Regions from separate parts of the Geodermatophilus sp. SYSU D00705 genome, predicted to be linked through region 1. Evidence: riboswitches for the same ligand, from Rfam matches in the RefSeq annotation. Region 1 holds a riboswitch; the other holds the start of a gene.
The links. A riboswitch is a leader RNA that binds a small molecule or an ion and turns the genes downstream of it on or off. The one in region 1 is predicted to bind cyclic di-AMP.
Positions count from the first base shown of each region.

Region 2: another riboswitch for cyclic di-AMP. It lies ahead of ACI78Q_RS19000 (aggregation-promoting factor C-terminal-like domain-containing protein); the one in region 1 lies ahead of ACI78Q_RS16715 (LysM peptidoglycan-binding domain-containing protein).

Region 1 is NZ_JBJGYT010000022.1:51,413-58,276, forward strand. Features, by position in the region: gene ACI78Q_RS16685 (BtrH N-terminal domain-containing protein) at 1-499, opposite strand, end outside; gene ACI78Q_RS16690 (bifunctional 3'-5' exonuclease/DNA polymerase) at 707-2,359, opposite strand; gene ACI78Q_RS16695 (DinB family protein) at 2,423-2,935, shown strand; gene ACI78Q_RS16700 (hypothetical protein) at 2,955-3,314, opposite strand; gene ACI78Q_RS16705 (MFS transporter) at 3,325-4,551, opposite strand; gene ACI78Q_RS16710 (VOC family protein) at 4,698-5,072, shown strand; cyclic di-AMP (ydaO/yuaA leader) riboswitch at 5,395-5,545, shown strand; gene ACI78Q_RS16715 (LysM peptidoglycan-binding domain-containing protein) at 5,552-6,769, shown strand.
Region 2 is NZ_JBJGYT010000030.1:26,678-33,541, forward strand. Features, by position in the region: gene ACI78Q_RS18985 (flavin-containing monooxygenase) at 1-894, opposite strand, end outside; gene ACI78Q_RS18990 (TetR/AcrR family transcriptional regulator) at 956-1,591, opposite strand; gene ACI78Q_RS18995 (class I SAM-dependent methyltransferase) at 1,597-2,235, opposite strand; gene ACI78Q_RS19000 (aggregation-promoting factor C-terminal-like domain-containing protein) at 2,336-3,187, opposite strand; cyclic di-AMP (ydaO/yuaA leader) riboswitch at 3,415-3,562, opposite strand; gene ACI78Q_RS19005 (LLM class flavin-dependent oxidoreductase) at 3,758-4,915, shown strand; gene ACI78Q_RS19010 (FMN reductase) at 4,912-5,532, shown strand; gene ACI78Q_RS19015 (AmiS/UreI family transporter) at 5,579-6,304, opposite strand; gene ACI78Q_RS19020 (hypothetical protein) at 6,408-6,626, opposite strand; gene ACI78Q_RS19025 (hypothetical protein) at 6,752-6,864, shown strand, end outside.

The DNA.
Region 1 (6,864 bases):
GGTTCCACCAGCCCAGGTGGTAGCGGTCCGGCCAGACGATCGCCGGATCGCCGTCGGCCAGCGTCGCGGTCAGCGCCCGGGCCGCGCCCGCAGCGCCGCCGGTGCGCGACCAGGCGACGTCCAGCCCCAGCCGGTCGACCGTCGTGGCCAGCCGCCGGTCGAAGTACTGCCAGGAGTGGGTGAACCCGAGGGTGACCACGCGGCCGTGGTCGTGGGCGAACTCCCAGAGGATGTAACCGGCGCCGAGCCCGCCGCCGACGAGGAACAGCAGCGGCTCGGTGAGCGGGCCGTCGGGGCCGGTGACCCCGCGGTGCGCGAGCACGTTGGCCAGTGCCGCGGTGTCCGGGTCGGTGCCACCGCGCAGGGCCCACCCGGCGTCCACGACGGGACCGGTGTCGATGGCGCCTCCGACGACGTGCGCGCGGGCGACGGCGTAGCGCTCGCCGGTCCGGGCCATCCGCGCGCGGACGCGCGCCTTGAGCTGCTTGGCCGTGGTCATGGTCGGACTCTCCCGGCTGCCCCGCGGCGACGGCTCCACGCCCCGTGCGCCGCCGCAGCCGTGGCATCCGATCCGACGGGACGTCCGGGCCGTGCAGCGCCTCGAGGCTCCCTAAGTCCCCTTTGCCCCGCATCGCCGGCCCGCGTGGAGGACCGGTCTGGGGTTGGGCGTGAGGCTCGCCGGGGCACACCCTAGACCCGGCGGCGCCTAGGAGTCGGCCCAGGAGCGGACGACCGCCACGTCCAGCGGGAAGTCCACCGGGAAACCCCCGAACAGCAGCCGGCCCGCCGTCGCCGCGGCACGGTGCACCTCCTCGGCGACGTCGGCGGCCAGGTGCTCCGGCGTGTGGACGACGACCTCGTCGTGCAGGAAGAACGCCAGGTGCGGCCGCTCGCCCGTGGTGCCGCCCAGGCGCCACAGCCGGTTGCGCAGGTCGGCCAGCCAGCACAGGGTCCACTCCGCACCCGTGCCCTGGACGACGAAGTTGCGGGTGAAGCGGCCCCACGCGCGGCGGGCCCGCTCCCGCTCCTCGCGGGAGCCGCCGCCGTCGGGCGGCTCCCCCAGGTCGGCCGGGCGCTCCGCCCAGGCGCCGGTGGGCGGTGGCGACCCGCGGCCGAGCAGCGTGTGCACGACCTCCCCGCGCTCGCCGGCGCGGGCGGCCTCCTCCACCAGGCCGATCGCCCGGGGGTAGCGACGCGCCAGCCGCGGCATCATGCGCCCGCTCTCGCCGCGGGTGCCGCCGTACATCGCCCCGAGCATCCCGACCTTGGCCTCGGCGCGGGTCGCCACGGCACCGCCGGCGACCATGCCCTGGTAGAGGTCGGCGGACCGGGCCGCCTCGGCCATCGCCGTGTCCCCGCTCATGCCCGCCAGCACGCGGGGCTCGAGCTGGGCGACGTCGGCGACGACGAGCAGCCAGCCGTCGTCGGCGACCGCCGCCGGGCGGACCTGGGCTGGCACCGACAGCGCTCCCCCGCCGGTGGACGCCCACCGCCCGGTCACGACCCCGCCGGGCAGGAACCACGACCGGAACCGGCCGTCGCGGACCCAGGTCTCCAGCCAGCTCCAGCCGTTGGCCTGCAGCAGGCGCGACCGCTTCTTGTACTCCAGCAGCGGCGGGACCGCGGGGTGGTCGACCGACTCCAGCGTCCACGACCGGGTGTCGTCCACCGGCAGCCCCGCCGTCTGCAGGGCCCGGAGCACGGCGGCCGGTGAGTCGGGGTTCAGGTCGGGGGCCCGCAGGGCCGCGCGGACCTCCGCCGCCAGCCGCTCCAGCAACGCCGGCCGCTGCCCCGGCGCCGGCCGCGGACCCAGGAGCTCGGTCAGGATCCGCTCGTGCACGTCGGCCCGCCAGGGCAGCCCCGCGGCGGTCATCTCGGCGGCCACCAGGGCCCCGGAGGACTCGGCGGCCAGTAGCAGGTCCAGGCGGCTGCGCTGCGCCGACGCGGCGAGGGCCGCCTGCTGGCGCGCGTCCTCGGCGAGCGGGTCCAGCCGGTCGGCGGGGTCCTCGAGCGGGAAGAGGGCGGGATCGGTGGTGGTGACCGGCTGCAGCGCGTCCCAGCCGCGGGTGTCGGGGCCGGCCAGCAGCGCCGGGTCGACGAACGGCGACCGGCGCAGGACGGCGTGGGTGAGCCGCAGGTCGGTGCAGCGCTCCACCCGGACGCCGGCGTCCAGCAGTGCGGGGTACCAGCGGGTGGTGTCGTCCCAGACCCAGCGGACCGGCGCCGTCTCCCGCTCGCGCACGAAGCGGGCCAGCTCCGCGGCCGGGAACCGGGTGACCGCTCCCGGCGTCCCGTCGCCGGAGAGCTCCCGCGCCTCGATCTCGGCCTCGCCCCGCCGCAGCAGGACGACGCGGTTCACCCGGACAGTGTCGCCGGAGGGTCCGACACGGCGGAGCAGGGCCGGTGCGACAGCATCGCGGCCATGACGACGACCGAGCGCACGACGCCCCCGCTGCAGGCCGACGAGCGCGAGACCCTGGAGGCCTGGCTGGACTTCTACCGGGCCACCCTCGCGCGGAAGTGCGACGGCCTGACCGACGAGCAGCTGCGCACCGCCGCGGTGCCGCCCTCGGGGCTGACACTGCTGGGCCTGGTGCAGCACATGGCCGAGGTCGAGCGGAACTGGTTCCGCCGGGTCCTGCTCGGCGAGCAGCTGCCGCCGATCCACGATCCGCAGGCCGAGCCCACCGGCCACGACGGCGGGTTCGACCTCGCCGAGGGCGCGTCCTTCGCCACCGCGCGGGCGACGTGGGAGGCCGAGGTCGCCCACGCCCGCGCCAACTGCGCCGGCCGCGACCTCGACGCGACGAGCCCGTTCATGGGCGGGCAGGTCACGCTGCGGTGGATCTACACCCACATGGTCGCCGAGTACGCCCGCCACGCGGGCCACGCCGACCTGCTCCGGGAGTGCATCGACGGGGCGACCGGCGTGTGAGCCGGCGGCGGGACCGCGGTCAGGACCCGCCGAGCAGCCGGCGCACGCAGCGGACCGGCCAGCCGGCCACCCGCACCGGCACGCCCACCACGGCGCGCACCGCGCGGCTCCCGAGCCGCAGCAGGTCGGCGTACTCCGCCGGCCGCGGCCCGCCGGCGGTCGCGGGCCGCCCGACAGCCGGGCCGGGAGCCGGTGGGTCCTCGGCCGGCGGCGGGGTCGCCGGCACGATCAGGTCGACCGCCGTGCGGCGGCGCGGCCCCCGCAACGACTCGAACGACGGGATCGCCGGCGCGTCCGGCGACTCCTCCTCGGCGGTTCCCGGCCCCTGCAGCCCGGGAACCGAGCCTCTGGACTCGTCCCCCGGCGACCTGGTCGGCATGGCCCCGACCCTAACCGCGTCCCTCCGACGCCGTCGGCCGGCTCCCGGACGGCTCCGGGCGAGCGGGCCGGCGGGCCAGGACCAGGACCGCGACGGCGGCGGGGAGGACCGGCAGCGCCAGCAGCAGCAGCGCACCGGGCCGCTCGCCGCCGGCCGCGGTCACCGTCCCGGCGAGCAGCGGGGCCAGCAGTCCGGCGCAGCCCCACGCGGTGAACACCCGGCCGTAGACGGTGGGGAACGCGCGGGGACCGACCCGGTCCGCCGTCGCCGCGGGGACCAGCGCGGACACCGCCCCGTAGGCCAGCCCGACGGCGGCCGAGGCGGGCAGCACGGTGGCGGGCGCGGCCGACGTGGCCAGTCCGGCGACGGCGGCGGCGGTGACGGCCAGCGCGGTCGCCAGCGCCGGCAGGCGCCCCACGACGTCCGACCACCACCCGGCGGACAGCCGGCCGGCGAGGTTGCCGGCCGCGAGGAGCGAGACGGCCACGCCGGTGGCCCCCGGGCCGAGGCCACGGGCGGCCGCCAGCGGCGCGGCGGTGGCGAAGAGGACGAGTCCGGGAGCCGCGCCGCCGGCGAAGAGCACCCACAGCGCGACGAGCGCCCCGCCCGGGACCGGCTCCGCCCCGCGCACCCGGCCGCTCCGGGGCACCCGGTCCGCCGGGGCGAGGACGGCGGCGAGCGCGAGCAGCGCGGCCGTCGTCCCGGCCAGGACGGCGAGGCACGTGCGCCACCCCGCGGCGGGCAGCGCCGCCGGCGCCACGAGCCCGAGCAGCACCGGCCCGGCCGCGTAGGCCCCCACCACCACGCCGCTGGCGGTGCCGCGCCGCCGCTCGGGGACGCGGGCGGCCAGCGACACGGCGACGCCGTAGCCCAGCCCGTTGGCCGCCCCGAACAGCAGCCCGACGCCCAGCCACGGCAGCTCCGGCCGCTGCGCCGCGGCGGTCAGCCCCAGCCCGGTGCCGGCCAGGACGGCGGCGGCGGCCAGCAGCGCCCGCGGCCCGTACCGCCGCAGGCCGCGGCCCACCCCCAGCAGGCCGACGGTGAAGACCACGACCGCGGCCGCGAACACCCCGGGCCCGCTGCCGGGCGCCGCGCCGGTGTCGGCGCCCACCTGCGGCGCCACCAGGCTCCAGGCGAACAGCGTCCCCACCGCGAGGTCCGCGAGGACGCCGGCGGTGACCAGGCGGAGCGTCAGGGCAGGCCCGGAGGGTCCGTCGTCGGCTGGGGGTCTGGCCACGGTCCTCCCGGGATGACCTCGAGGCACGAGGCGGCCAGGATGGGCCACCCGGCGCCCCGGCAGCCACCCCCGTCGACGGCGCAGGGACGACTCCCGGTGGAGGCGCCGGCGTGCTTGGCTCCCGGCACGGTCCCCGAGGAGGCCCGATGCCCGTCCAGCTGAACCACACCATCGTCGCGGCCCACGACCGGGACGAGTCGGCGCGCTTCCTGACCGACGTCCTCGGCCTCGCGCCGCCGACCACCTACGGCCCGTTCGCCGTCGTCACCCTGGCCAACGGCGTCTCGCTGGACTTCATGGCGGAGGACCCGGTCATCCCGCGGCACTACGCGTTCCTGGTCACCGAGGAGGAGTTCGACCAGATCCTCGGCCGGATCCGCGCCCGCGGCCTCGAGCACTGGGCCGACCCGTTCGCGTCCCGGCCGGGTGAGATCAACACCAACGACGGCGGCCGCGGCGTCTACTGGCCCGACCCGAACGGCCACGTGCTCGAGGCGATCACCCGCCCGTACGGCGGCTGAGGCACCGCCCGGACACTCGCGGCCGCGCGTCTCGCGGCGCGGCGCACCGCCGGTCGGACGCGCGCTGCGCCGGTCCCGCGGAGCCGGCGGTGCACGAGGACACCGGCAACCAGGCCCCCCCCCCCCCCGATCCCCGGCGACACGCCAGGGCGGCCGTGAGTGACCTCACCGACCCCACCCGCACCTCGCGGCGCGACCAGCGACTTCCCCGCACGGCCCCTCGCTTGTGACCGGCGTTACGGCGACAGTCCACATCACGCGTCGTAGCGTTTTGGCTGCGTTCAGCTAAGAGAACGTGGCACCGGTCCGCCAAACCCTGCCCACCGGCTGCTCACCAGATCCCTCAGGGCAGGGGTGGGGGACCCAACGTTCCCGGCGCGTCCGACGCGCCTCGGGGTGAAGCCGCGCACCGCGGCCGGGCACCGATCGCCCGAACCCGACAGCTCACCTCGCCGGCGGTGATCGGAGACCACACACCCATGGCAAAGCACCGCGCGCCTCGTTACGTCCGCACCAAGAAGGCGCTCTCGAAGGCCCCCGTCGCAGCCGGCGCCACCGTCGTCGGGATGGGCATCCTCAGCACCCCGGCCAACGCCGCCACCACCCACGACTGGACCGGCGTGGCCCAGTGCGAGTCCGGTGGCGACTGGGCCATCAACACCGGCAACGGCTACCACGGCGGCCTGCAGTTCAGCCCGTCGACCTGGGCCGCGTACGGCGGCACCGACTTCGCGCCCCGGGCGGACCTCGCCACCCCCGCCCAGCAGGTCGAGATCGCCGAGCACGTGCTCGCCGGCCAGGGCATCGGCGCCTGGCCGGCCTGCGGCAAGCTGCTGACCGACGGCACCACCGCCGCCGCCACGGCTCCCGCGGCTCCCGCGGCTCCCGCCGCCGCGCCCGCCGCGGCGCCCGCCCCGGAGGGTCCGGCCGCCGACACCGCCGCGCCGTCCGCCGACCACACCGTCCGGCGCGGCGACACCGTGGCCGAGATCGCCGCCGCCCACGGGGAGTCATGGCGGCCGCTCTACGAGCGCAACATCGCGGTCATCGGCGCCGACCCGAACCTGATCTTCCCGGGTCAGGTGCTGCTGACCAGCGGGGCGGCGGCGGCCGCTCCGGCGGCGGCGGCCGCTCCGGCGGTGGCTGCCCCGGCGGCGGCTGCCCCGGCGGCGGCTGCCCCCGTGGACGCCGCGCCGGTGGACGCCGCGCCGGCCAACGTGGCCGCGCCGGCTTCCGCTCCCGACGTGGATCCCGCCCCCGTCGTCACGCCGGAGCCGGCCGCGGCGCCCGCGCCGGAGGTCACCCCGCTGCCCGAGGTCGAGCCGACCCCGGCCGCCGCGGTGATCAGCAACAGCGCCGGCGCCGTCCAGCCCAGCGCGCAGGCCGCCGCCGACGCGCTGGTCACCAACGTGCCCGGCGTCGCCGGCATCACCATCGGCGGGACCCGCGCCAGCGCCGCCGACCCGCACGGCCACCCGTCCGGCCTCGCGCTGGACTACATGGTCGGCTCCGACGCCGCGCTCGGCGACGCGATCGTGGCCTACCACGTCGCCCACTGGGACGAGCTCGGCGTGGAGTACGTGATCTGGCAGCAGCGGATCCTGACCTCGCCGACCGGCGCCTGGAAGGCGATGGCCGACCGTGGCGGCGCGACGGCCAACCACATGGACCACCCGCACGTGAACTACCGGGCCTGACGACCGGCCCGCACCGGGGTTCCCTCCAGCGGCCCCCCACCCGATCCCGGGTGGGGGGCCGCTGCCGTCGCGGCTGCCGCACCCGGTCGTCGTCG
Region 2 (6,864 bases), on a different contig from region 1:
GCACAGCCGCTGGTCCCACGGGTCGTAGGGCGGCCCGAAGTGGGTCTCGACGTCGAACCCGGCGGGCAACTGCTTGCGGGCCAGCTTCTGGATGAGGGCCTTCATGGCGGCCGGCCGGCGCCGGCTGAACTGGTAGGAGGCCATGGACACCAGGACGTTCTTCCACCGGACCAGCGGGTAGACCGCCCGCGCCGGCAGCCGGCGGCGCAGGGTGTCGGCCAGCGGGTCGCGACCGGGCAGCGCGAGCACGTAGCTGGGCGTGCGCTGCAGCATCGTCACGTGCGCGGCGGTGCGCGCCAGCGTGGGGACGAGGGTGACCGCGGTGGCGCCGCTGCCGATGACGACGACCCGCTTCCCGGCGTGCTCGAGGTCCTCGGGCCAGTGCTGCGGGTGCACGATCCGGCCGGCGAAGCGCTCCTCGCCCGGGAAGCGTGGGCGGTACCCCTCGTCGTAGCGGTAGTAGCCGGAGCAGACCGACAGCCACGAGCAGGTCAGCCGCACGGTCTCGCCGGTGCCGGTGCGCTGCGCGGTCACCGTCCAGCGCGCCTCGTCGGTCGACCACTCGGCCGAGACGACCCGGGTGCCGAACCGGATGTGCCGGTCGACGCCGTGCTCGCGCGCGGTCTCCTGCACGTAGCGGCGGATCGACTCGCCGTCGGCGATGGCCCGCGCCTGCGTCCACGGCTTGAACGAGTAGCCGAGGGTGAACATGTCGGAGTCCGAGCGGACGCCGGGGTAGCGGAACAGGTCCCAGGTACCGCCGATGGCCTCCCGCGCCTCGAGGACGGCGTAGCTGCGGTCGGGGCACTCCCGCTGGAGGTGGCAGGCGGCGCCGATGCCGGAGAGCCCGGCGCCGACGATGAGCACGTCCACGTGCTCGGCGGGTGCGGTCATGTCGTTCCCCCTGGCTCGGCCGGTGACCTGCGCCACGGTAGTCGACACGTCGTCGAGGACGTCAACGACGCGTCGGCTCGTCGGTGCCGTAGATGGTGCGCAGCCAGACGGTGAGCAGCACGTCGATGAGCTCGTCCTCCCCCACGGCCGGCTGCTGGCCGGCGAGGGTGCCCTGGATGACCCGCTCGTTCATCCAGTTCAGCGCCGTGGCGAGGTCGCGCGCCGCCGGCCCGCCCGGCGCCGCACCGCGCGCCCGCTCCCCCTCGATCGCCGCGGCGGTCTCGGCGACGAACCCCTCCATGACCTGGGACCACAGCTCCCGCACCTCGGCGCTGGCGGCCAGCAGCTGGGTGGCGGCCGCGGTGAGGGCCCGGTGTGCGCGGAAGGTGTCGCGGACCGCGACCAGCGCCGCGCGCCAGCTCTCCCGCACGTCGTCGGAGGCGCCGGCCAGGGCGGCGGCGCGCAGCTCCCGGGCCTCGGCGACCACGCGGTCCAGCAGCGCCAGGACGACGGCCTCCTTGGAGGCGAAGTAGAAGTAGAAGGTGGGCCGGGAGATGCCGGCACCGCGGGCGAGGTCGTCGACGGAGATCTCCGCCGGCGACCGCTGCGCCAGCAGCGCCTCGGCGGTGGCGAGGATCGCCCGCTCCCGGTCGTCACCGGAGGGACGGCGGGCGCGGCGGCCACGGTCGGGTGCCACGCTGCTCACGGCAGCCGCCAGACCGTCGTCCGCCGCAGACCCGGCCCCTCGGTCTCCGGGATCTCGTAGACCGCGGCGGCGGCCAGCCGGTCGTGCGGCAGGTAGGGCCGCCCCGGATCGCCCACGTACACCTCGACCCCGCGGGCGCGGGCACGGTCGAGGAACGGCAGCACCCGTTCGGTCATCTCCCGGTCGTAGCAGACGTCCCCGGCCAGGACGACGTCGATGCCGGGCAGCTCGCGGCCGAGGACGTCACCGATCACGCTCACGCCGTCGATGCCGTTGAGGCCGGCGTTGACGCCGACCGCGGTGCGGCTGAACTCGTCGACGTCACTGGCCAGCACCCACCGGGCACCGGCCAGCCGGGCGGCGAGGGCGACCAGGCCGCTGCCGGCGCCGAGGTCGAGCACCGTCCGTCCAGCGACCACCTCCGGCCGGTCCAGGACGAAGCGGGCCAGCGCCTGGCCGCCCGGCCACGCCGCCGCCCAGAACGGCGGCGCCTCCCCGGCGCCACCGTCCTCGGTCTCCATCGCCTCCCACAGGGCGACGACGTCCTCGGCCACGTGCAGCCGCACCTCCGGGACCGACGACGGCCGTCGGACCTGGGTGTGGGTACGGACGAAACCGGACGGGACGACCCTCACCGCCCGACCGTCCCACACCCGGTCCCGAGACGGCTCGAGGGGCCGCCCCTGTCAGGAGCGGCCCCTCGAACGGGTGCCCGGTGCGGGACCGGGGCGGCGATCAGTACCAGTTGTGGGCCTGCGAGTGCGCCCACGCGCCACAGGGGCTGCCGTACCGGTTCTCGATGTAGATGAGCCCGGCGTCGATCTGGCGGTAGCCGTCGGAGGTCTTCGCGATGCCGGTGCCGGCCCAGGTGGAGTTCAGGAACTGCGGGATGCCGTAGGCGGTGCTGGTGGGGTTCTGCGCGTTGGGGTTCCAGCCGCTCTCCTTGCCCCACAGGTTCTCCAGGCAGCTGAACTGCTGGGCGCTGCCGACCTTGGACATCGCGTACTCCTTGAAGGAGCCGCGGGGAGCCGCGGCGGCCGCGGGCGCCGGGGCGGCGGCAGGAGCGGCAGCGGCCGCGGCCGCGGCCTGCGCAGCGGCGGCGGCCTCACGCTCGGCGGCCTCGCGGGCGGCCTGCTCGGCGGCGGCGGCCTCCGCGGCGGCGCGCTCGGCGGCCTCGCGCTCGGCGGCCTGGCGGTCGAGCTCGGCCTGGTCGGCCGCGGCCTGCGCCTGGGCGGCGCTGGCCTCGGCGGCCTGGCGCTCGCTGCGGGAGGCGGCGAGGTGCTGCAGCGGGGCCAGGTCGGCGGCCTCCGGGGTCGCCGCGGCCGCGGCGTCGGCGGTGATGCCGAGCTGCTCGGCCACGCTGACCGACTCGGTCCGGGTGGCGGTGGCCTCGGCGTCGGGCGCGCCGCTGGCCAGGACGTTGACCACGATCGCGCCGGCCGCGGCGGCGGCCAGGAAGAACGCGGGACGGCGGCCCTTGGCCGGCAGGCCGAAGCCGCGGCGGGAGGTGGTCTGGGGGGTGGCGGCGTCGGCGGCGGGGGTCGTGGCGGCGTCGACGGCGGGGAACTGCACGGTGCGGTCGTTCATCGAGTGGGGTGCTCCGGGGCGCGAGGGCGCCCGCGGGCCTGCCGACTCGTACGGAGGGCAGCCCGGGACGCGAGGGTCTACGGGAGGGGTCCGGCGGCGGTCAGTGACGCGCGCGGCCGGTCAACGGCGAGGCGGGATCAGCGGACCGAGGAAGAGGCGCGAGGTGCGCGTGGCCCGGGATCCCTGCGAGCCGGGAGGGCCCGTGGGCGAGGCATGCGGATGCTCTCCGTTCCTTCCATGGCCGCCTACCGAGTTAGCTGACGGGTTCGGGCGGGAAGGTGCCCTACCTGCTCGAGAGCAGGATTCACCCCAGTGCTTCGATGGGTCCCCGGCTCACGTCCGCGGGAGGCGGACACGACTCGGCGGCGTCCGGCCAGGCTCCCCGGATGGGGAAGCACGACCGACCGGACCCACTCACCGTACGGGCCGTTATCGTCCTGTGACAATCCCGTGGGCCCCATCCGTCACGTGACCCTCGTCGCGGGAGAGTTCTCGGCGGATCCGGAATACGCCCGGGGCGGCGCTGTTGCACGCAGCAGTAGTTGCGCTCTCAACCACTTGGAGCACGAGATGCAGTTCGGGATCTTCTCGGTCAGCGACCTCACGACCGACCCCACGACCGGCCGCACGCCCAGCGAGGCGGAGCGGATCAAGGCGGTCGTGGCCATCGCGAAGAAGGCCGAGGAGGTCGGGCTCGACGTCTTCGCCCTCGGCGAGCACCACAACCCGCCGTTCTTCTCGTCCTCCCCCACCACCACGCTGGCCTACATCGCCGCGCAGACCTCGACGCTGCAGCTGTCGACGGCGACCACGCTGATCACCACCAACGACCCGGTGAAGATCGCCGAGGACTACGCGATGCTGCAGCACCTGGCCGGCGGCCGCGTGGACCTGATGATGGGCCGCGGCAACACCGGCCCGGTCTACCCCTGGTTCGGCAAGGACATCCGTGACGGCATCCCGCTGGCCGTGGAGAACTACGCGCTGCTGCGCAAGCTGTGGGACACCGACGTCGTCAACTGGTCGGGGCAGTACCGCACGCCGCTGCAGGGCTTCACCTCGACCCCGCGGCCGCTGGACGGCGTCGCGCCGTTCGTGTGGCACGGCTCCATCCGCTCGCCGCAGATCGCCGAGCAGGCCGCCTACTACGGCGACGGCTTCTTCCACAACCACATCTTCTGGCCGCCGCAGCACACCCAGCGGATGGTCGAGTTCTACCGCCAGCGCTACGAGCACCACGGCCACGGCTCGGCCGACCAGGCGATCGTCGGCCTCGGCGGGCAGGTCTTCATGCGCAGGAACAGCCAGGACGCCGTCCGGGAGTTCCGGCCCTACTTCGACAACGCCCCGGTCTACGGGCACGGCCCGTCGCTGGAGGACTTCAGCCGTGAGACGCCGCTGACCGTCGGCTCCCCGCAGCAGGTCGTCGAGCGCACCCTCGGCTTCCGCGACTACGTCGGCGACTACCAGCGGCAGCTGTTCCTCATCGACCACGCCGGCCTGCCGCTGAAGACGGTGCTGGAGCAGCTGGACATCCTCGGCGAGGAGGTCGTGCCCGTCCTGCGCCGCGAGTTCGCCGCGCTGAAGCCCGCGCACGTGCCCGACGCCCCGACCCACGCCTCCCGGGTCGCCGCCCGCGGCGGGGCGAAGGACGCGACCGTCCACGCGGCCGCCGACAGTGTCACGGGGCAGGCGCGCGAGGAGGCCGAGGAGGTGGAGGTCCGATGAGCACCCGCACCCTCGCCGTCGTCAGCGCCGGGCTGTCGACCCCGTCGTCCACCCGGCTGCTGGCCGACCGGCTCACCGCCGCCACCGTCGACGCCCTCCGGGCGCGCGGTGAGGACGCCACGGTCGAGGTGGTGGAGCTGCGCACCCACGCCCGCGACCTGGCCGACCACCTGGTCACCGGGTTCGCGAACGAGTCGCTGCAGGCGGCGATCGACACCGTCGTCGGCGCCGACGGGCTGATCGCGGTGACGCCGGTGTTCTCGGGCTCCTACAGCGGCCTGTTCAAGACGTTCTTCGACGTCATCGACAAGGAGTCCCTGACCGGGAAGCCGGTGCTGCTGGGGGCCACCGCCGGCACCGCGCGGCACTCGCTGGTCATCGAGCACGCACTGCGCCCGCTGTTCGCCTACCTGCGCGCGATCGCCGTCCCGACCGGCGTCTTCGCCGCCCCGGAGGACTGGGGCGGCGGCGAGGGCGTCGACCGCGCGCTGGCCGCCCGGGTCGAGCGCGCCGCCGGCGAGCTGGCCGACCTCGTGGCCGGCCGGCCGGCGTCGGCCCGCCCGGCCGACCCGTTCGCCGACTTCACGCCGTTCGACGAACTGCTCCGCGACAGCTGACCGCGGACGACGGCGCCGGGAGACCTCCCGGCGCCGTCGGGTCGGGTCAGGTGGTGCCGCGGGTGTCCGTCCGCCGGTCGGCGCCGCGCTCGGTGGTCTGCCGTGCGACGGGCACGCCCTCCGGTGCGGCCGGCGCCCCTGACGGGACCGGCGCCGCCGGCGGCACGGCCGGCTCCGGCCGTCCCCGCAGCCGCGAGTACGGCAGCACGAGGCTGGCCAGCAGGACGACGGCCAGGATGACCGCCCACACGCCGCTGTACTGCGTCCAGGAGCCGGTGAGCAGCAGGAAGGCCGGCAGGGCCGCGGTCAGCACGCCGGCGACGATGGCGATCGCGCCGGTGTAGCGGGTGTAGTCCTCGCGCTTGAGCCCGAGGACCAGCCAGAACAGCCCCCAGAGCACGGCCCAGTAGAGCCAGATGACGCCGAACCCCGGGTCCCGCGGCTCGAAGTAGAAGAAGTTCAGGCCCGCGTACACCACCGCGCACACGGCGACGAAGGCGGAGAACCAGCCCAGCCCGGTGCCGTCGAGGTTCCCCAGCAGGTTGATCCCGACGTACAGGTAGGTGAAGCCGAACAGGTAGATGCCGCCCGCGAACAGGATCGCGGCCTGGTCCCCACCGGCGGTCAGGATCAGGTAGGTGGGCGTGAACACCTGCAGCGCGCCCACGAACAGGTTCAGCGGTGCCGCGGCGCGGGGGTCCACCCTGCCGAGGAGCATCAGGCCGTTGACGATCAGGACGGCCCCGACGTACAGCAGTCCGACGGCTCCCATGTGCAGTCATCTCCTCGGGTCCCGCGACGGTGCGGACGTCCCCCGTGAGGTGTGCCGGTGCGCAGACGTTCAGCGGCAACGATGGCGCCGCACCCCTCCCGCGTCAACGCTCCGCGTCGTCCTCGGCGAGCGCCTCGTCGAGGAGGGCGGCGAGGCCCTCGAGGGACCGGTGCGGCCCGTCGGTGCGCACCACCACGGGGTCGGGGACGGCGTCCTCGTCGTCGGTCACCGCCGCGGTCAGGTCGGCGGCGGTGCGCAGGGCCGCCTTGCCGAAGCGGTCGGCGGCCTCGTGCCGCGCGATCGGCGGGAGCTCGTCGGACACGGCGTCCTCCAGGGGGGTCGGTGGCGCACGCGGCCGCGTGTTCGGCGACCGCACCCCCGGGGTACCACCCTCCCGGCCTCGAACACCCGGCGGCCACGACGGAGGGGACTCGAGGGGGCCGATCGGTGGAGCACCGGGTCGAGGTGGTGTGGACGTGCCACCCGTGCGAGGTGGGTGGCCAGGACGCGCAGGAGGACGGCGATGCCGACCCGACCTGCTGGAACTGCGGTGGGCCGGT